2 regions of the Streptomyces sp. NPDC055400 genome follow, and region 1 is predicted to be linked to the other one. Evidence: riboswitches for the same ligand, from Rfam matches in the RefSeq annotation. Region 1 holds a riboswitch; the other holds the start of a gene.
The links. Region 1 has a riboswitch for S-adenosylmethionine ahead of thrC (threonine synthase). Riboswitches for the same ligand answer to the same signal wherever they lie in the genome.
Positions count from the first base shown of each region.

Region 2: linked by a shared signal. The riboswitch ahead of ACWIGU_RS21430 (aminotransferase class V-fold PLP-dependent enzyme) and the one ahead of thrC (threonine synthase) in region 1 are both predicted to bind S-adenosylmethionine.

Region 1 is NZ_JBSHLM010000006.1:143,437-154,069, reverse strand. Features, by position in the region: gene murQ (N-acetylmuramic acid 6-phosphate etherase) at 1-223, shown strand, start outside; gene ACWIGU_RS17725 (PTS transporter subunit EIIC) at 341-1,876, shown strand; gene ACWIGU_RS17720 (suppressor of fused domain protein) at 1,959-2,420, opposite strand; gene ACWIGU_RS17715 (hypothetical protein) at 3,191-3,727, shown strand; gene ACWIGU_RS17710 (hypothetical protein) at 3,781-4,056, shown strand; gene groL (chaperonin GroEL) at 4,129-5,754, opposite strand; gene ACWIGU_RS17700 (cold-shock protein) at 6,104-6,307, opposite strand; gene ACWIGU_RS17695 (MoaD/ThiS family protein) at 6,759-7,034, opposite strand; gene thrC (threonine synthase) at 7,073-8,359, opposite strand; SAM riboswitch class I at 8,377-8,508, opposite strand; gene ACWIGU_RS17685 (glucosyl-3-phosphoglycerate synthase) at 8,689-9,636, shown strand; gene ACWIGU_RS17680 (DUF7927 domain-containing protein) at 9,674-10,633, shown strand, end outside.
Region 2 is NZ_JBSHLM010000007.1:431,537-442,169, reverse strand. Features, by position in the region: gene qcrA (cytochrome bc1 complex Rieske iron-sulfur subunit) at 1-358, shown strand, start outside; gene qcrB (cytochrome bc1 complex cytochrome b subunit) at 355-1,992, shown strand; gene trpD (anthranilate phosphoribosyltransferase) at 2,124-3,188, shown strand; SAM riboswitch class IV at 3,302-3,418, shown strand; gene ACWIGU_RS21430 (aminotransferase class V-fold PLP-dependent enzyme) at 3,583-4,956, shown strand; gene ACWIGU_RS21425 (Lrp/AsnC family transcriptional regulator) at 5,026-5,307, opposite strand; gene ACWIGU_RS21420 (rhomboid family intramembrane serine protease) at 5,353-6,102, opposite strand; gene ACWIGU_RS21415 (hypothetical protein) at 6,252-6,491, shown strand; gene ACWIGU_RS21410 (NYN domain-containing protein) at 6,535-7,884, shown strand; gene ACWIGU_RS21405 (NlpC/P60 family protein) at 8,201-9,232, shown strand; gene ACWIGU_RS21400 (NlpC/P60 family protein) at 9,634-10,633, shown strand, end outside.

The sequences.
Region 1 (10,633 bases):
CTCGAACGAGAAGCTGCGCGCCCGCTCCCGCCGGATCGTCGCCCTGGCCACCGGCGCCGACGACGCCGCCATCGAGGCCGCGCTCGCCGCGACGGACGGGGAGGTGAAGAACGCCATCCTCGTGATCCTCGGCTCGGTCGACGGCCCGACGGCCGCCCGCCTCCTGACCGACAGCAAGGGCCATCTGCGCGCCGCGCTCCAGGCATCGGCCACGACCGCGTAGTCCCGTAGGCCAGCAGGCCCGTAAGCCCATAGGCCCGTAAGCCCGTAGGCCCGTAATCCGGCAGTCCCGTATTGCTCCACCCCCCCACGCACCACGCACAGCAAGGCACCACGACCCATGGCTGACTCAAAGAACCGCGCCATCGCCGCCGCGATCCTTCCTCTCGTCGGCGGCTCATCGAACGTCACGTCCGTAGCCCACTGCATGACCCGGCTCCGTCTCGGCCTCGCCGACCGTGCTCTCGTCGACGAGGACGCGCTGAAGGCGCTGCCCGACGTCATGGGCGTGGTCGACGACGAGACGTACCAGATCGTCCTCGGACCGGGAAAGGTCGCCCGGGTCACCCCGGAGTTCGAGGAGCTGGTGCAGGACGGCAGGACGGCCGCACCGGAGCCGCACGCGGTGACCGCTGACGAACTCGCCGCCCAGGGCGCCGAGCTGAAGGCGGCCCGCAAGGCGAAGAACGCCACCCCGTTCAAGCTGTTCCTGCGCCGGATCGCGAACATCTTCGTGCCGCTGATCCCCGCGCTGATCGGCTGCGGCATCATCGCCGGCATCAACGGCCTGCTGATCAACCTGCACTGGCTGCCGGGCGTCACCCCCGCCCTGGCCGCCATCGCCTCCGGCTTCATGGCGCTGATCGCGGTGTTCGTCGGCTACAACACCGCGAAGGAGTTCGGCGGTACGCCGATCCTGGGCGGCGCGGTCGCGGCGATCATCGTGTACGCGGGCGTCGCGAACATCGAGGCGTTCGGCCAGAAGCTCTCGCCCGGGCAGGGCGGTGTCCTCGGCGCGCTGGGCGCGGCCGTCCTGGCGACGTACATCGAGAAGTGGTGCAGGAAGTGGGTCCCGGAGGCCGTGGACGTGCTGGTCACGCCCACCCTCACGGTCCTGGTCTCCGGCCTGGTCACGATCTTCGGCCTGATGTACGTGGCGGGTGAGGTCTCCACGGGTATCGGCACCGCGGCGAACTGGCTCCTCGACAACACCGGCGCGTTCGCGGGCCTCGTCCTCGGCGGGCTCTTCCTCCCCCTGGTCATGCTCGGCCTGCACCAGGCCCTCATCCCCATCCACACCACCCTCATCGAGCAGCAGGGCTACACCGTCCTCCTCCCCGTCCTCGCGATGGCGGGCGCGGGCCAGGTCGGCTGTGCGATCGCGGTCTTCAAGCGCCTCAAGCACAACAAGTCGATCCGTACGACGATCAAGTCCGCGCTCCCCGCAGGCTTCCTCGGCGTCGGCGAACCCCTGATCTACGGCGTCTCGCTCCCGCTCGGCCGCCCGTTCATCACGGCGTGCGTGGGCGGCGCGGCGGGCGGCGCGTTCGTCGGCTTCTTCTCGATGATCGGCGACAAGGTCGGCTCGACGGCGATCGGCCCCTCGGGCTGGGCCCTGTTCCCCCTCCTCGACGGCAACAAGGGCCTCGGCACGACGGTCGCGATCTACGGCGCGGGCCTCCTGGTCGGCTACATCGTGGGCTTCGCGGCCACGTACTTCTTCGGCTTCAGCAAGCAGATGCTGGTGGACCTGAACGTGGACGCGGGCGCGGGCGCGACCGTGGACGTGGACGCGGGCGCGGGCGCGGGCGAGTCGGCGGAACCGAGGACGGCCACGGCCCGACCCGCCTCCGGCAAGGAGCCGGCAGGAGTCTGACCGAGCCGTCCGACCGCCCCCTCCTGTCGGCCCGAACCACCGAGGGCGGCCCCCACACAGGGGCCGCCCTCGGCGCTGATCCTCAGACGACCGATGTCCGGAAAGGATCAGTGGGCACGATCTCCGCCTCGTCAAACAGGTGCTCCAACGCCTCATGACCCCGGCGTCTGCGGAACTCGATCTCGGCAGCCGTCACCGGCAGGGTCCACAGAATGCGGGCGTGTCCCCCGGGCAGCGGACAGTGCTCGAGGTCAGGTCCGTGGAGATAGGGCAGGCTGATCAGCAGGTGGTCGCAGGTCGAGCCCGGCACCCATGGTTCACCGATCGGCATGCTGTCCTCGAGGCCGAGTCGATGCCCTCCGCGGTGGTAGTACGTGATCACGGCCATGAGGTCGATGAACCGCTGGTCCCTGACATGGGCGGTCATGACGAACTCGAGCCCGTGACCATCCATCTCCGTCCCGGTCCAGCACCCGGCGGTCACAAAGGCCCAGCTGTCGCTGCGCGGACCAGGGCCTACAACGAGAACCCGCAGTTCGGGCACGACCTCGCGCCTGTCCGGCCCGAGGTCGCAGACGACGACCTCCACGGAATGCCCCTCGAAGAACCCCCGGACATGTGACTCAACGGCCTCCGCGGCCCGCCTCGCATCACTCACCGCGCGATCATCCCAGTCCTCAGGCCGCGACAAGGGGTCCCGCGCAGGTCGTCCACGGTCTCCGCCGCGGGCCGAAGCCCGTGTTCCTGAACGCGACCTGGTCGGCGTTCATCACCGATCTCAAGGGGGAGCGCCAGGGCGTGTCCGGCCGACCGGCCGCCCCGGCGACTCGCGATCACAAGCGGATTGCGTGGCTGGTGAGGGTGGGGGGTTGCGGGAGCCTCCATCAGTTTTCCGTTCGGCCGCGGACTAGTGAGGGCCGGCTTTCCCCCATGACGGTCAGTGAGGGGGTACGAGTTCAGCGCCCCGGTCTCTTTCGCGAGAGCGCAGACGAGCAACTGCGAAGGAGCAGCGGCAGCAACAGGGGTCGGTGGGGGGAAGCGGACGGCGGTCGCGGCAGGCGCGGGCGGGCGGGTCCGGGGGGCGGGTGGGGTCCTGGGGGGGCGGGGTCCTGGGCGGGCGGAGTCCTGGCGTGGCGGAGGAGTTTCCCGGAAGCGAGGCTGAGTGGCCGGGATCTGCCTATCAGCCTGTCGAGGGCGGGGGCAGGCAGGGCCGGAGCGGGCTCCGCCAGCCCTCTGTGGCGGGATCCCGGCGGGGTTGGCAGATTCGGGCCATGGGCTCGCCCGGCGACTCAACTGCCGTACCAGAATGGCCTCATGAGCCACGACCGCGAACACCCGGACGACCGCGTCTTCGTCCGGAGCAACTGGGGCACCAACCGGTACGTCTACAACCCGCACAACCCCGTCGGCCGCGTCCTCATCGTCGGCTCGCTGCTGTTCGCGGTGGGCGGGCTCTATGTGATGTCCCATCCGGACCTGTTCCGGGGCGGCTGGGACGGTGACGATCTGCGGACCGCCGTGACCGGCGCGACGGCGCAGTTGTCGCAGGACAGGACCGGGCCGGGGACCGACACCGGGCTTTACGAGGACATCCTGACGCAGGACATCGCGCAGCACGGAAAGGGTCCGGAGGACGCCCTCACCGTCACGCTCGCCTCCGATCCGCCCGAATCCACGGTCTGGTACGGCGGCACCGAGGACGCCGACTTCTCGGTGAAGGCCCGCGGCACCGACACCGCCTTCTGCCTGCACGTGCATGCGGTGCAGCGGCCGAAGGCGATGGGGTACGACGCTGTGGACTTCGCCGTCGACGACGGGGGCTGCCCTGGAGAGACGAATGGGGCGCCCTGACGGCGCGCGGCGCTCCACATGCGGCTGCGCGCACACTCGCGCATCCTGAATTTATGGCTGAGAGCACGTTCTCGAAGATTTCCTGGACCGAGTTCCGTCCCGACCAGGGGCGGCTGACCACCGGCGCCGCGCTGACCGGCGCCGGGATGCTGGTCGCCGCGGCCGGTGTCGGCCTGCTCGTCTTCGAGCTGGTCCGCGCGGGCCGTACCTGGACCAGCAGCTGGGAGGTGCCACCCGGCGAGCTCGCCGCCCGGACCCTCCACCAGGCGCAGACCGCCGCCCAGGCGGGGCGCGACGCGTGGCGCACGTACGAGGAGCAGGCCGTCTGACCACACGACGTCGGCCCCCGGGACCAGATGGTCCCGGGGGCCGACGGAGATGTACTTACCGATCCGTCAGGATCAGAAGTCCATGTCACCGCCCGGCATGCCGCCCGGAGCGCCGCCCGCGGCGGCCTTCTCCGGCTTGTCGGCGATGACGGCCTCGGTGGTGAGGAACAGCGCGGCGATGGACGCGGCGTTCTGCAGCGCGGAACGCGTGACCTTCGCCGGGTCGAGGATGCCCTCGGCGATCATGTCGACGTACTCACCGGTCGCGGCGTTCAGGCCGTGGCCGATGGGAAGGTTGCGGACCTTCTCCACGACGACGCCACCCTCGAGACCACCGTTGACGGCGATCTGCTTGAGCGGGGCCTCAAGGGCGAGCTTCACGGCGTTGGCGCCGGTCGCCTCGTCACCGTCGAGCTCGAGCTTCTCGAAGACCGCGGAGGCCTGGAGCAGGGCCACGCCGCCACCGGCGACGATGCCCTCTTCGACGGCCGCCTTCGCGTTGCGGACGGCGTCCTCGATGCGGTGCTTGCGCTCCTTGAGCTCGACCTCGGTGGCCGCGCCCGCCTTGATGACGGCCACGCCGCCGGCGAGCTTGGCGAGGCGCTCCTGGAGCTTCTCGCGGTCGTAGTCCGAGTCGCTGTTCTCGATCTCGGCACGGATCTGGTTGACGCGGCCCTGGACCTGGTCGCTGTCACCGGCGCCGTCGACGATCGTCGTCTCGTCCTTGGTGATGACGACCTTGCGGGCGCGGCCGAGCAGGTCGAGACCGGCGTTCTCCAGCTTGAGGCCGACCTCCTCGGAGATGACGGTGCCACCGGTGAGGATGGCGATGTCGCCGAGCATGGCCTTGCGGCGGTCACCGAAGCCCGGGGCCTTGACGGCGACGGACTTGAAGGTGCCACGGATCTTGTTGACGACCAGGGTCGACAGGGCCTCGCCCTCGACGTCCTCGGCGATGATCAGCAGCGGCTTGCCGGACTGCATGACCTTCTCGAGCAGCGGAAGGAGGTCCTTCACGTTGCCGATCTTCGAGTTGACGATGAGGATGTACGGGTCGTCGAGCGACGACTCCATACGCTCCATGTCGGTGGCGAAGTACGCCGAGATGTAGCCCTTGTCGAAGCGCATGCCCTCGGTGAGCTCAAGCTCGAGCCCGAAGGTCTGCGACTCCTCGACGGTGATGACGCCTTCCTTGCCGACCTTGTCCATCGCCTCGGCGATGAGCTCGCCGATCTGAGTGTCGGCGGCGGAGATGGAGGCCGTGGAAGCGATCTGCTCCTTGGTCTCGACATCCTTGGCCTGCTCGAGCAGGGCGGCGGAGACGGCCTCGACGGCCTTCTCGATGCCGCGCTTGAGGGCCATCGGGTTGGCGCCGGCCGCGACGTTGCGCAGGCCTTCCTTGACGAGCGCCTGGGCGAGGACGGTCGCGGTCGTCGTGCCGTCACCGGCGACGTCGTCCGTCTTCTTCGCGACCTCCTTGACCAGCTCGGCGCCGATCTTCTCGTACGGGTCCTCGAGCTCGATCTCCTTGGCGATGGACACACCATCGTTGGTGATCGTGGGGGCGCCCCACTTCTTCTCGAGGACGACGTTGCGACCCTTGGGGCCCAGGGTCACCTTGACGGCGTCGGCGAGCTGGTTCATGCCGCGCTCGAGGCCGCGCCGTGCCTCCTCGTCGAACGCGATGATCTTGGCCATGTGAAGTGGTCCTCCCGGACGAAGGGGGTCCCCCTGCTCCTTAAGAGCTTGGGGGAGGAAACGCAGCGGACCGTGCTGGTGCCCGCGACGGACGGCCTGCGTGCCGTGTGGTTCCTTGCTCCACCCGGCCTGCGAGCCTCACCGACCCGATCCAAGTTCTGTCACTCTCACCTTCAGAGTGCTAACGCAATGATTAGCACTCGACCTAGGAGAGTGCAAGCGCCTCCGGCAGGCGCGCGGCCCTCGCGGGCGGTGTGCGCGGGGTGCGCGCGCACGCACGAGAGGCCCGTACCCCTCGCGGGGTACGGGCCTCTCGGCGTGAGTGTGTCGGTGGCCGATCGCGCCGAGATCAGACGGCGAGCTTGACCATGTCCGCCTGCGGACCCTTCTGGCCCTGCGAGATCTCGAATTCGACTCGCTGACCCTCTTCAAGGGTGCGGTATCCGTCCATCTGGATGGCGCTGTAGTGGACGAATACATCCGCACCACCGTCGACCGCGATGAAGCCGTACCCCTTCTCCGCGTTGAACCACTTGACGGTGCCCTGAGCCATGTCTAACTCCCCTATTACTGGCCCTTGCACAGGCCCGCACTTCGCGGACCCGGGTCAGACCTCACCCCCCATTGGTTGGGGGTGTGCGCCGGAACGCGTCGACCGCGGCTGAATGTATCTGCCCAACTGCCGTCTGCAACAGGTCAATCGGACGAGAAATCTGGGCACGGCAGAGCGGTAATAAGCGGCGGAGCCATTGGATTCCGGGGCAACTCGGGCCCGACAAATGCCGCGAACACCCGATAAGGGCTGGGCACTTTGGCTGCTTCTTGTCGGAACGGAGCCGACTTCATATATGCGCTCGGCACAAGCGCGAAGCGCGGTTCCCAACTCTACCGCGCTCAACCCTGCTGAATTGCCCCCTCCGCTTCTCTCGCGGAGGGGGCAATTCAGGTAACTCTGTGTGGCCTCGTCAGGCCGGCCGATCGGCCGCCGGCACGGTGCTCGACGGTCAGCCTCCGGCGACGGCCGGGATGATCGAGACGCCCGCGCCTGCCGGCGTCGCCGTCTCGAGGCCCTGCTCGAAGCGCACGTCGTCGTCGTTGACGTACACGTTGACGAAGCGGCGCAGCTTGCCCTGGTCGTCCAGGACGCGGGCCGCGATGCCCGTGTGGTTCTTCTCCAGGTCGGCGATGACCTCGGAGAGGGTGGCGCCCTCGGCGGCGACCTCGGCCTTGCCGCCGGTGTAGGTGCGCAGGATGGTGGGGATGCGGACGTTGACGCTCATGGGGGCTGCAGCCTTTCCGTGCGGGAGTGTGCGGGTCTTCAGTGGGCGAGGCCCGCGTCGCGGAACGCGTCCAGGCTCGGGCGGATGGTGGCGGTCGCCTGGGACGTCCCGGCGACCGCGTCGAGGGTCTTGAGGCCGTCGCCGGTGTTGAGGACGACGGTGGTGAGCGTCGGGTCGATCAGGCCGGCCTCGATCAGCTTCTTCGTCACGCCGACCGTCACACCGCCCGCGGTCTCCGCGAAGATGCCCTCGGTCTGCGCGAGCAGCTTGATCGCGTCGACGACCTGCTCGTCGTTGACGTCCTCCACGGCGCCGCCGGTGCGGCGGGCGATGTCGAGGACGTACGGGCCGTCGGCCGGGTTGCCGATGGCGAGCGACTTGGCGATCGTGTTCGGCTTCTGGGGCCGCACGACGTCGTGGCCGCCCTTGTAGGCGACGGAGACCGGCGAGCAGCCCTCGGCCTGGGCGCCGAAGAGCTTGTACGGCTTGTCCTCGACGAGGCCGAGCTTGATCAGCTCCTGGAGGCCCTTGTCGATCTTCGTGAACTGGGAGCCGGACGCGATCGGGATGACCAGCTGGTCCGGGAGCTGCCAGCCGAGCTGCTCGCAGATCTCGTACGCCAGGGTCTTGGAGCCCTCGCCGTAGTACGGGCGCAGGTTGACGTTGACGAAGCCCCAGCCCTCGCCGAGCGGGTCGCCGATGAGCTCGGAGCAGAAGCGGTTGACGTCGTCGTAGTTGCCCTCGATGCCGACGAGTTCACCGCCGTAGACCGCGGCCATGACGACCTTGCCCTGCTCCAGGTCGTGCGGGATGAACACGCAGGAACGGAAGCCGGCGCGGGCCGCGGCGGCGCCGACGGCGCCGGCGAGGTTGCCGGTGGAGGAGCAGGACAGGGTGGTGAAGCCGAAGGCGCGGGCGGCCTCGATGGCCTGGGCGACGACGCGGTCCTTGAAGGAGTGCGTGGGGTTGCCCGAGTCGTCCTTGACGAACAGCTTGCCCTGCTCGACGCCGAGTTCACGGGCGAGGTTGTCGGCCTTGACGAGCTTGGTCCAGCCGGGGTTCAGGTTCGGCTTCTCGGCGACGTCGGCCGGGACGGGCAGGAGAGGGGCGTAGCGCCAGATGTTGGCGGGGCCGGCCTCGATCTCCTTGCGCAGCGACTCGGGGTCGCCCGTCGGCAGGTCGTAGGAGACTTCGAGCGGCCCGAAACACTCGGCACAGGCGAAGATCGGTCCGAGCGGGAAGCTGGTGCCGCACTCGCGGCAGGAAAGCGCCGAGGCGGGTCCGAGATCAACGGAAGTGGTGGTGGCGACAGTCTGCGCAGCCATGATGGCGAGGCCCTTTCTCCTCATCTTCCTCGCGGCGCATCTCGCCACGAGACGGAATTGGCACCTTCCCCACCTGGACCTCGGCAAGGTCGGCGGGAGGGTTGCCGGGACTTCAACGGGCCGTATCCCTCTGTCCCTCTGGATGAGCGCTATTCGGTTGTTGAGCTGTCACTTGATCACTCAAGCGCGGCGGCGACCCCGACATGCGATGGTCACCGGCGTTGTTCAAGACTGTAACCGAAGGCCTGGACGCTTGAGATAGTCGTCCGAACCGCGAGATGGATCACAGTTCGTGACCGGACAGTTCAGACAGTGAGGAGCCGCGCACCGTGCTGGAAGAAGTAGAGCGCTGGCTGAGCAGGCGTTCCTGGTCGGTGTCGGACCGCCCGCTCCCTCAGCTGATCGCCGCGAAGCGTGCCTCGGGCACCTCGGTGAGCGTGGTACTGCCCGCGCTCAACGAGGAGGAGACGGTCGGCGAGATCGTCGCCGAGATCCGGCGCGCCCTGATGACGGAGCGGGTGCCGCTGGTCGACGAGCTGGTGGTGATCGACTCGGGTTCGACGGACCGTACGGCCGAGGTCGCGCGGGCCGCCGGGGCGCGGGTCGTGCACCGGGACGCGATCCTGCCGAGGATCCCGGCCGCGCCCGGCAAGGGCGAGGTGCTGTGGCGCTCGCTGCTCGTCACGAGCGGCGACATCGTCTGTTTCGTCGACGCGGACCTGAAGGAGTTCTCCGCGGACTTCGTCTCGGGGATCGTGGGCCCGCTGCTCACGGATCCCGGCGTGGACTTCGTGAAGGCGATGTACGACCGTCCGCTCGGGTCCGCCGCGGGCCAGGGCGGCCGGGTCACGGAGCTGGTGGCGCGCCCGGTCCTCAATCTGCACTGGCCGCTCCTCGCGGGGTTCGTGCAGCCGCTCGGCGGCGAGTACGCGGCCCGCAGATCGCTCCTGGAACGCCTGCCGTTCCCCGTCGGTTACGGGGTCGAGCTGGGCCTTCTCGTCGACGCTCTGCACACGGTGGGCCTGGACGCGCTCGGGCAGGTCGACGTCGGTGTGCGCAAGCACCGGCACCAGGACGGGCAGGCGCTCGGGCGGATGGCCGCGGCGATCTACCGCACCGCGCAGCTCCGGCTCGCGCGCGGGCACCTCGTACGTCCCGTGCTCACCCAGTTCGAGCGCGGGGAACAGGGATTCGAGCCGCGCACCCACGACGTGGACACCGAGGAACGCCCCCCGATGACCGAAATCGCCGAGTACGCGCAGCGCCGCGTGGCGTAGCCGGGGGTAATCGTATGTTTTGCCTACATTTCCCCTTATGTGGCTCAGACAAGTTTCGGGTGGGCGACGGCTGCGCGCAGCCGCGACCCGCACCGCCGGGGCGCTCGTCGCCACGGCCACCGCGCTGACGGCGCTCGGCGCCGCGACCCCCGCCTCGGCCGACGTGGTCGCCCCGTTCGCCCAGCGCTACGGCGCATCGCTGTACGGCGACTTCGTGACCATCGGCAACACCGTGATGGGCTGTCCGGCCGCGCCGGCCGGCCTTGCGGCGCGCTGCGCGGCCGCCACCGACGGCCGGGGCAGCGACCACACCGGCGCGTTCGTGATGCGGCGCGTCAACACGGCCGGTACGACGGCCGGTTACGGCTCGAGCACCGGCCGGGTGACGATCCCGCCGGGCGCGAAAGTGGCGTACGCCCGCCTGTTCTTCGGCGGCAGCGACGGCACGTACAAGAGTCCGGGCGGCGCGCAGCTCGCGCGGTGCGACGTCTCCGGCGCCGATGCGGAGCCCTCGCCGAGCGCCCCGCTCGCCGCCGTGCCCGTGGTCGCCGTGAACGGCAAGGCCGCGGCGAGGGTCTCCACCGAGGACCTGGTCCGGGACCCGGCGGCCGCGGGCGGCCCGCACTACTACACGGGCGAGGCCGACGTCACGAGCATGTTCGCCCACGTCACCGGCACCGGCGCGCCCGTCCCCGTCGCGGTCGGCGGCGTCTGGGCACCCAACGGCAAGGGCTGCGTGGCCGGCTGGTCGATGACCGTCGTCTACAAGTACGACGCCCCGCACCCCACGTACGCCCCGGACCGGCGCAAGGTGTACGTCTACGGCGGGCACGTCCGCCAGCGCTCCGCCTCGCCCGCGACCACGATCGGCGTGAACGGCTTCCACCGCGCGGGCGACGGCAAGGTGCGGGCGGGCGTCACCGCCTACGGGGGCAACTCGAACACGCCGGGCGACCGGTTCCTGGTCGACGGCAAGAACGTCGCCGAGTCCCACACC
Region 2 (10,633 bases), on a different contig from region 1:
GCACGACGAGGACTTCCAGCAGGTCATGGGCAAGGCCGCCCTGATGCTGGTTCGGATCCAGCCGGAGAACATCAAGGACAAGCAAGAGCTTGAGTGGGGTCACGAGGGCGTGGTCGCGTACTCGAAGGTCTGCACCCACGTGGGCTGCCCGATCTCCCTGTACGAGCAGCAGACACACCACGTGCTCTGCCCCTGTCACCAGTCCACCTTCGACCTCTCCGACGGCGCCCGCGTCATCTTCGGTCCCGCCGGCCACGCGCTCCCGCAGCTGCGTATCGGCGTGAACGACGAGGGTTACCTGCAGGCGCTCGGCGACTTCGCAGAGCCCGTCGGTCCTGCTTTCTGGGAGCGCGGATGAGCACTTCGACGACCAACGACGCGTCCTCGCGCGAGAAGGCGCCCGCCGGTGAGCGGGTGGCCGACTGGGCAGACGGCCGCCTGGGGATCTACTCCCTGGCCAAGGCCAACATGCGCAAGATCTTCCCGGACCACTGGTCCTTCATGCTCGGTGAGATCTGCCTCTATAGCTTCATCATCATCATCCTCACGGGTGTGTACCTGACGCTGTTCTTCCACCCGTCGATGAACGAGGTGGAGTACCACGGCAGCTATGTCCCGCTGCAGGGACAGCTGATGTCCGAGGCGTTCAACTCGACCATGCACATCTCCTTCGAGGTGCGCGGTGGTCTGCTGATCCGGCAGATCCACCACTGGGCGGCGCTGATCTTCCTCGCCGGCATGTTCGTGCACATGATGCGCGTGTTCTTCACGGGTGCGTTCCGCAAGCCGCGTGAGGTCAACTGGGTCTTCGGCTTCCTGCTGTTCGTCCTCGGCATGTTCACCGGCTTCACCGGTTACTCGCTCCCGGACGACCTGCTCTCCGGCACCGGTGTCCGCTTCATGGAGGGTGCGGTCCTGTCCGTGCCGATCGTCGGCACGTACCTGTCGTTCTTCCTCTTCGGCGGCGAGTTCCCGGGCGGCGACTTCGTCGCGCGGTTCTACTCGGTCCACATCCTGCTGCTGCCGGGCATCATGCTCGGTCTCGTGGTCGCTCACCTGATCCTGGTCTTCTACCACAAGCACACGCAGTTCGCGGGCCCCGGAAAGACGAACAAGAACGTCGTCGGCATGCCGCTGCTCCCGGTCTACATGGCCAAGGCGGGCGGCTTCTTCTTCCTGGTCTTCGGTGTCATCGCGGCCGTCGCCGCGATCGCGTCGGTCAACCCGATCTGGGCCATGGGCCCGTACCGGGTCGACCAGGTCTCCACCGGCGCACAGCCCGACTGGTACATGGGCTTCTCCGAGGGCCTGATCCGCTTCATGCCGGGCTGGGAGATCAACCTCTGGGGTCACACGCTCGTCCTGGGTGTGTTCATCCCGCTGATGATCTTCCCGCTGGTCCTGGTGGTGATCGCGGTCTACCCGTTCATCGAGTCCTGGATCACCGGCGACAAGCGCGAGCACCACATCCTGGACCGCCCGCGCAACGTCCCGACCCGGACCGCGTTCGGTGCCGCCTGGATCAGCTGGTACTTCGTCCTGCTCCTCGGTGGTGGTAACGACCTCTGGGCCACGCACTTCCACCTGTCGATCAACGCGATCACCTGGTTCGTGCGTATCGGGTTCTTCGTCGTGCCCGTACTGGCCTTCATCGTCACCAAGCGGATCTGCCTCGGCCTCCAGCGCCGCGACAAGGACAAGGTGCTGCACGGACGCGAGTCCGGCCTCATCAAGCGCCTGCCGCACGGCGAGTTCATCGAGGTCCACGAGCCGCTCGGGCCCGACGCCCTGCACACCCTCACCGCGCACGAGCAGTACGCGCCGCTCGAGATCGGCCCGACGGTCGACGAGAACGGTGTGGAGCGCAAGGTGTCCGGTACGCAGAAGCTGCGGGCCAAGCTCTCCGACGGGATGTACGGCGAGGAGAGCCAGATCCCCAAGCCGACTGTCGAGGAGTACAAGGAGATCACCAGCGGCCACGGCCACCACTGATCACCTGAACCGACCGCACGGTCGTCGCCACGGTAAGAGCCCCGTCCAGGCACTGGACGGGGCTCTTTGCCGCTCTCCGGGCTGGATAGGGTGGCCTTGTTCCCTTACACACCGAAAACCAGGAGCGGCAGATGAATGCTGTGACCCCCGCAGGAGGCAATACCGCGGCGGGCCGTTCCTGGCCCCAGATCCTGAACGGCCTCCTCGAAGGGCGCGACCAGAGCGCCGACGACACCGCCTGGGCCATGGACCGCATCATGCGGGGCGAGGCCACGGACGCGCAGATCGCCGGGTTCGCTGTGGCCATGCGCGCCAAGGGTGAGACCGTCGAGGAGATCTCCGGCCTCGTACGGGCCATGTACGAGCACGCGAACGTGATCGAGGTCCCGGGCGACACGGTCGACATCGTCGGCACGGGCGGCGACGGCGCCAAGACGGTCAACATCTCCACGATGTCCGCGATCGTCATCGCGGGCACGGGCGCCAAGGTCGTCAAGCACGGCAACCGTGCCGCCTCGTCGGCGTCGGGCGCCTCGGACGTCCTGGAGAAGCTCGGCGTGAATCTGGAGCTGACGCCGAAGCGCGTGGCCGAGGTCGCGGACGAGGCCGGGATCACGTTCTGCTTCGCCGTGAAGTTCCACCCGGCGCTGCGGCACGTGGCGGCGGCGCGCGGCCAGCTGGGCATCCGCACGACGTTCAACTTCCTCGGTCCGCTGACCAACCCTGCCAAGGTGCGGGCCCAGGCCGTCGGTGTCGCCGACGCGCGGATGGCGCCCATCGTGGCCGGTGTCTTCGCCGAGCGCGGCCACTCGTCCCTCGTCTTCCGCGGCGACGACGGCCTGGACGAGCTGACGACGACGGCGACCTCGCGGATCTGGGTGGTCCGGGACGGCACTGTGCGCGAGCAGGCCTTCGACCCGCGGGACGTCGGCATCGACCTGGTGCCGGTGTCCGCGCTGCGGGGCGCCGACGCGTCGTACAACGCGGAGGTGGCCCGCCGCCTGCTGGACGGGGAGAGGGGCCCGGTACGGGACGCGGTCCTCCTCAACTCGGCGGCGGCGCTCGTGGCTCTCATGCCCGGCGAGGGCCCCCTGACCGACCAGCTCCGGGCCGGCATGGCCCGCGCCGCGGAGTCGATCGACTCGGGCTCGGCGAAGCGGACGCTGGAGCGCTGGGTGGCGGCCAGCAACGCGTAAACGCGCAGGACAGCAGGGGTGGGGGGATGCCGGTCGGCACCTCCCCACCACGCTCCGTCCGCGATGCGGACACGCTGTTGCGATGAAGCGATCAGCTGGCATACTTCTCGGCAGGTCATGAGTGACAGCGATTAGGCCCCGGCTCGCTGTCCGGCAACCCTCCGTCCGTGGCGGGGTGCCCCGGGTGAAGACCAGGCAGGGCACAGCAAGGTGCTCTGCAAGCGCGGACCCCTGCACACCCTGGGGTCCTGGTCCTCAAGGGAGCAGTCTCGTGAGCAAGCGAATGCGATAGGGCATCTCCGCCCCACCTCCGCACCCCCTTTTCCTTTCTGCCGCTCCGTCGAGCCTTCGGCTCCGGCGCGGTCAATTCGCTTGTCTCTCACGGGAGTTCGCCATGTCTGTCTCCACCGCTGCCGCCGACCAGTCGCTTTGCTGTGACATTTCCGGGCCCCTGCCGGTTCTGGGCCGGGATGTCACCGTTCCGCTCGTCACCGGGGGCGAGGTCGGCTACGCGGCCCTCGACTACGCGGCCAGCGCGCCGGCGCTCCAGCGGGTCTGGGACGACGTGGCGGCCTACGCGCCGTACTACGGCAGCGTGCACCGCGGCGCCGGGTACCTGTCGCAGCTGTCGACCGACCTCTTCGAGAACTCCCGCGTGACCGTCGCCGAGTTCCTCGGCTGCCGCGTGGACGACCAGGTGATCTTCACCCGGTCGACCACCGACTCGCTCAACCTGCTCGCCGCCGTGCTCCCCGCCGACTGCGAGGTCTTCGTCTTCGAGACCGAGCACCACGCCTCGCTCCTGCCGTGGCGCGACGCCCGGGTGACGTACCTGAACGCGCCGCGCACGCCCGGCGAGGCCGTCCAGACCCTGGAGCGCGCCCTCGCCGACCGCGACCCCTACGGCCCCGCCCTGGTGTGCGTCACGGGTGCCTCGAACGTCACCGGCGAGCTGTGGCCCGTCCGTGAGCTCGCCGCCGCGGCCCACGCGCACGGCGCCCGCATCGTCCTCGACGCCGCGCAGCTCGCCCCGCACCACCCCGTCGACATTCAGGATCTCGACGTCGACTGGGTCGCCTTCTCCGGGCACAAGCTGTACGCGCCCTTCGGCTCCGGCGTCCTCGCGGGCCGTGCCGACTGGCTCCAGGCCTCCGAGCCCTACCTCGCCGGCGGCGGCGCCTCCCGCAAGGTCGCGCGGCGCGCCGACGGCGGTGTGGACGTCGAGTGGCACGACAGCGCCGCCCGCCACGAGGCCGGTTCGCCGAACGTCATCGGCGTCTACTCCATCGCCTCCGCCTGCAAGGCGCTCACCGAGGCGGGCTTCGACGCACTCGTCGCCCGCGAGCAGTACCTGATCGGCAAGGTCCGCGAGGGTCTCGCCGCCGTGCCCGAGGTGAAGGTGCTCTCGCTGTTCGGCGACGACGCCCCGCGCGTCGGCGTCATCTCGTTCGTCGTCGACGGCTGGAACAGCTCGCACTTCGCGGCCGCGCTCTCCGCCGAGTACGGCATCGGCGTGCGCGACGGCCTCTTCTGCGCCCACCCCCTCGTGCGCACCCTGCTGGGCAGCGACCCGCAGTCGCAGGGGGAGTGCGGGGCGCCCGAGGCCGCGCCCGGCGAGAAGTCCCTCAACGCGATCCGCGTCAGCTTCGGCGCCGGCACCCCGGACGAGCACGTCGAGCGCTTCGTGCGCGCGGTCACCGAGCTGGTCCGCGACGGCGCTCGCTGGAACTACCGCACGGAGGACGGGCGTTGCGTCCCGGCGGTGTGATCCGCCGAACTCACCGGACATGACGAAGGCCGCCCCCCGGGGCGGCCTTCGGTCGTCAAGCGGGCCGGGTCAGGAGTCGAGCCCGATCGCGAACGCCGCCTCCAGGTCGTGCTGCGAGTACGTGCGGAACGCGACGTGCGTGTCCGTCGCCTCCACGCCCGGGATCTTGCTGATCTTCCCGGGGATGACGTCCGCCAGGTCGTCGTGGCGCGCGACGCGCACCATGGCGATCAGGTCGTACGTACCGGTCACGGAGAAGACCTCGCTGACGCTGTCGAGGGCGGCGATCGACTCGGCGATCTCGGGGATCCGGTCCACGCTGGTCTTGATGAGCACGATCGCGGTGATCACGGCTGGCTGTCTCCCTCGGTGGCCGTGGCTGGGGCTGCTTTCACTTTAGCCCTCCCGTCTCGCGCCGCCGCCCTCGCCCGGAAGCGCTTCGCGCACCCCCCTTTTCCCTCTGTAGCGCACCCACGCGTAGAGGAATCCGACGGAGAACCCGACCAGGTGCGCCAGGTAGGCCACTCCCGGCCCCTGGCCGCTCTGCCGGGCCGCCGCCCACTGCAGCGCCACCCAGAACGGCAGCACCACCCACGCGGGAAACCGCAGCGGCAAGAAGAACAGGAACGGGAACAGGCTCGTCACGCGCGCCCGGGGGAAGAGATACAGGAAGGCCCCGAGCACCGCGGAGATCGCCCCCGAGGCGCCCACCAGGGTCTGCTCCGAGCTCGCGTACGCGAGGGCGTAGCCCAGCAGCGCCGCGCAGCCGGAGAGCACGTAGAAGAGCGCGAACTGGAGGTGGCCCATCCCTTCTTCGACCATCGCGCCGAAGACGTACAGGAAGAGCATGTTGCCCAGCAGGTGCAGCCAGCTGCCGTGGACGAAGAGGGCCGTGACGGTGGTGAGGGCGGCGCGCGGGGAGCCGGTGAGCAGCTGGGCGGGGATCACGCCCCAGCGCTCGAAGTAGTCGCTCTGCGCCGCGAGCAGCCGGTCGCCCGTGCCGTAGACCGGGTTGAACCCGGACGCCGGGGACAGCACGAACGCCACGCAGCACAGAGCGATCAGCCCGTACGTCACCGGTGCCGGGTGGTTCCTGACAGCCGATGCGACCGTCCTGCCCGCCGCCACACCCCGATTGTCGATCATGTAACAGATCATGACGTAACGGTGCACACCTGCCCAGACGGCCTGCCGGGATTCCCCACTGTGGACGCCCGCGCGGGGGGTACCCGCCAGGCCGTAGGGTTACGGGCACCACGGAAAACGTACGACCCCGAAAGAAGGCGACAGCCCCGATGACGGTTCCCCTGCCGACCGCCGAGACCCGTTGGCGCTGCACACTCTGCGGCAACCTCACGCGTTTCGACGTGACCCGTTCGTCGAAGGTTGTCGAATACGTGCACCTCGACCTCGCTGGTGACCCGAAGGTCGAGGAGCGCGAGGTGGTCAGTGAGACCATCGAGTCGGTCCGCTGCCGCTGGTGCAACGCCGTGGATCAGGTCGAACTCGTGGACAGGCCGGGTGCCGGCTCCTGAGAGGGAGCCGAACCCCCAGAAAATACGGACATTGGGGTGACGGATGGTGGAGAGCGCAGGCGGAGAGGCCGGGGACGGCGCCGCTGAGGTGCTCGACCGGCCGTTGCCCGAAGGCGTGCGGCGCCGGGTCGTGCAGATCGTCTCGGACGGCTTCGGCGGGCTGACGATCGCCGAACTGCCGCCCCAGTTGCGGCAGTATGCGCGCTTCACCCCGACCCGGCGCGCCAAGTTCGCCGGCAATGCGATGGCCGCGGCGCTCGAGGGGGACACCCTGTTCCGCCAGCGCATCGGCGAACGTCTCAGAGAGACCCAGCCGGAGCTCGCCGGCGCCCTGGACTCCGGGGCGCCGCCGCCCGCCGCCGACCCCCTCGACGTGGCCGCCGCGGCCTATGTGCTGCGGCCCACCGGCTGGGTGAAGCTCGTCGCGGCCGCCGGCGAGGAGGCCGTGCGGGCCGACGCCGAGCGCGCCGACGACGAGGCGCGGGCCGAGCTGGAGCGGCTGCGCGCCGAGGTCGCAGCCGCCCGCGACCAGACCAGGACCGAGACCGAACGGCTGCGCACGGAGCTGGAGTCGGCGAAGAAGGAGGCCGAGTCCCTCCACCGCAAGCTGCGCAGCGCGCTCAGTGACGTCAAGCGCGGCGAGGCGGCCGTGCGCAAGATCCACGGCGAGACCGAGGCCGTACGGGCCGAGATGCAGGCACAGCTGTCCGCCGCCGACAGCGAGACGCGGCGGCTCAAGGCGCGGCTCGGCGAGACGGAGGCGGCGCTCGAGGCCTCCCGCAAGGCGGCGCGCGAGGGCCGCAGCGTCGAGGACATGCGCGTCCGGCTGCTCCTGGACACCGTCCTGGAGTCCGCGCAGGGGCTGCGCCGCGAACTGGCGCTGCCGCCCGTGTCCGTGCGCCCCGCCGAGACGGTGGACGCCGTCGAGCCCGGGCGGATGTCTCCCAAGGACATCGCGGCCCGCGCCCTGTCCGAGCACGACCCCGCCATCCTGGACCAGCTGCTCGCCCTGCCGCAGGCCCATCTCGTGGTCGACGGTTACAACGTCACCAAGACCGGCTATCCGACGATGCCGCTGGAGAAGCAGCGCCTGAGGCTGCTCGGCTCGCTCTCCCAGCTCGCCGCGCAGACCGGCGCCGAGGTCACCTGTGTGTTCGACGGGGCCGAACTCGCCGCGCCCGTACTGCTCGCGCCGCCGCGCGGGGTGCGCGTGCTCTTCTCGAAGGCGGGTGTCACCGCCGACGAGCTGATCCGCCAGCTCGTGCGCGCCGAGCCCCCCGGACGGCCCGTCGTGGTCGTCTCCACGGACCGCGAGGTGGCCGACGGGGTCGCCAAGTCGGGTGCGCGTCCCGTCGCCTCCGTGATGCTCCTGAAGCGCCTCTCGCGCGGCTGACCGATCGCCGCGCAGTTCCGGCCCTTCGCCACATAGGCAACGTAGGTCTCATACGTAACCTCTGGGCCTGATGCCCGAATTGGCGGATCGTTTACGCAACGTAGCGTCAAACGAGCATTACCGCACGTGAGTTGAGTGCAAAGAATGCGCTCGGTGACCGACTTTTTTCTCGTCAGGATTTGAACTGATCACAAGAAGGTCACTAAGGTCTGGCCTCGAACCTCCGCTCGGGTGATCGCTCATCGGGAGTGACGGCAGAGGGTCACCGCCCACCGGCGTGTCGGTAGGCGGCTGGAGGAAGAAGGAGCTCGCCTTCGTGGCGTCCCACCGTCGACCCAAGCAGCCGAGCCGCACCCGCGTGACCGTGCTCACCGCAACCGCCGCCGCAGCCGTGGCCCTCACGTCACAGGCCGCGCAGGCCGCGCCGAAGCCGACCAAGAGCGAGGTCAAGGCCAAGGTCGACAAGCTCTACGAAGACGCGGGCCGGGCCACCGACCGGTACAACGGGGCCAAGGAGAAGCAGAAGAAGCTCGAGAAGGAGATCGGCGACCTCCAGGACAAGGTCGCCCGCGGCCAGGAGGACCTGAACACGCTGCGCTCCGGCCTCGGTTCGATGGCCAGCGCCCAGTACCGCTCCGGCGGCATCGACCCCTCCGTCCAGCTCTTCCTCTCCGCCGACCCGGACGACTTCCTGGACAAGGCCTCCACGCTCGACCAGCTCAGCGGTCAGCAGGTCGAGGCCCTGAAGAAGATCCAGGAGAAGCAGCGTGCGCTGGCGCAGGAGCGCCAGGAGGCCGCCGACAAGCTCAAGGACCTCGCCGACACTCGCACGGAACTCGGCAAGAAGAAGCAGCAGGTCCAGAGCAAGCTCAGCGCCGCGCAGAAGCTCCTCAACACCCTCACCGCCGCCGAGCGCCAGAAGATGGCCGCCGAGGACGCCCGCGCGAGCCGCTCCGCCGCCTCCCGCGTCGACCTCGGCAACGAGGTCCCGGCCTCCAAGCGCGGCGCCGCCGCCCTGAACGCCGCCGCCACCCAGCTCGGCAAGCCGTACGTCTCCGGTGGCACCGGCCCCAACTCCTACGACTGCTCCGGGCTCACCCAGTGGTCCTACGCACAGGCCGGGACGGGCATAACCCGGACCACGTACACGCAGCAGAACGACGGCCCGAAGATCGGCATGAGCCAGCTCAGGCCCGGCGACCTGGTGTTCTTCAACAACCTCGCGCACGTGGGCCTGTACGCCGGCAACGGCCAGGTGCTGCACGCCCCGCACCCCGGCGCCGTCGTCCGCTACGAGTCGATGAGCACCGTCGGTTCGTTCCAGTTCGGCGTCCGCATCGGAGGCTGACGGCGGCGCGCGATGACGCGCCCGTTCGGGCGAACATCCTGAGCTCCCCCTGACTTTGCGCCCCGGCATCGACCTGCGTCGATGCCGGGGCGCAGGCATATTCCCGGCAATCCGTCCACTGCGCTGCGTGATAGCTTCCGCGCTGTCCGTCAGCGAGAGCTGGCGTACCTACCGCCGGACGGGCGGGAAGTGACGCCTGTGGAGGCTCTCGGAAGACCGGAACCCAGGGTTTCGGCAGGGGCCTTTGAAGCAGGAACCCGCCGGAAGCGGGCCCGCGACGTGGGCCCGCAGGCCGGAGCCGGGCCTGTGCCGGGCGGACGTCAATGTCGCCCCGCATTCCGCAGCCCTGCCGCCCCCTGGGGCGGCGGGGGCGGGGGGACTGGAAAGGAGAGCCGCAACCCGTGGGGTCCCATCGCCGTCCCGCACAGTCCGGCCTCGACCGGAGCGCGCGCGGCTCCACTGTGTACGTCCTGTCGGCCGTGGCGGCCACCGCCGCCGCCGGACTCACCGCCGCCCCCGCGGGCGCCGCGCCGCAGGACCGCCCGTCCGGCACCCGGGCCGAGGTCGACCGCCTCCTCGAGCAGGCCGAGCGGGCCACCGAGGCGTTCAACAAGGCCGAAGAGCGCGCCGACAAGCTCCGCGACGAACTGGGGGACCTTCAGGACAGCGCCGCCCGCGGGCAGGAGCGCGTCAACACCATGCGCGGCGCCCTCGGTTCGCTCGCCGGTGCCCAGTACCGCTCGGGCGGCATCGACCCCGCCCTCGCCCTGCTCCTGTCGTCGGACCCCGACGGCTATCTCGACAAGGCGTCCGTCCTCAACCGCGTCACCGCCCGCCAGGCCGGCGAACTCACCGCACTGCAGCGGGCGCAGCGCGACCTGTCCCAGGAGCGCGCCGAGGCCACCCGCAAGCTCGTCGACCTGGAGCGCTCCCGCAAGGCCGTCGCCCGGCACAAGCGGACCGTCGAGGACAAGCTCGCCAAGGCCCGCCGCCTGCTCGACTCCCTGCCCGCCTCGCAGCGTGAGGCCTACGAGCGCGCCTCGCGCGGTGGCGAACGCGACGGCGTCCCCGACCTGTCGGGCGCGGACGTCCCGTCGTCCGGCCGGGCCGCCGCGGCGGTCGCCGCCGCGATGTCCGCGGTCGGCAAGCCGTACGTGTGGGGCGCCAACGGGCCCTCCGGGTTCGACTGTTCGGGCCTCATGCAGTGGTCGTACGCGCGCGCGGGCGTGGGCCTGCCGCGCACCTCGCAGGCCCAGCGGTACGCGGGACGGCAGGTCCCCCTCTCCGAGGCGCGGCCCGGCGACCTCGTCGCCTACCGCTCGGACGCCAGTCACATCGGGATGTATGTGGGCAACGGCCAGGTCATCCACGCCCCCTATCCCGGCGCGCCCGTGCGTTACG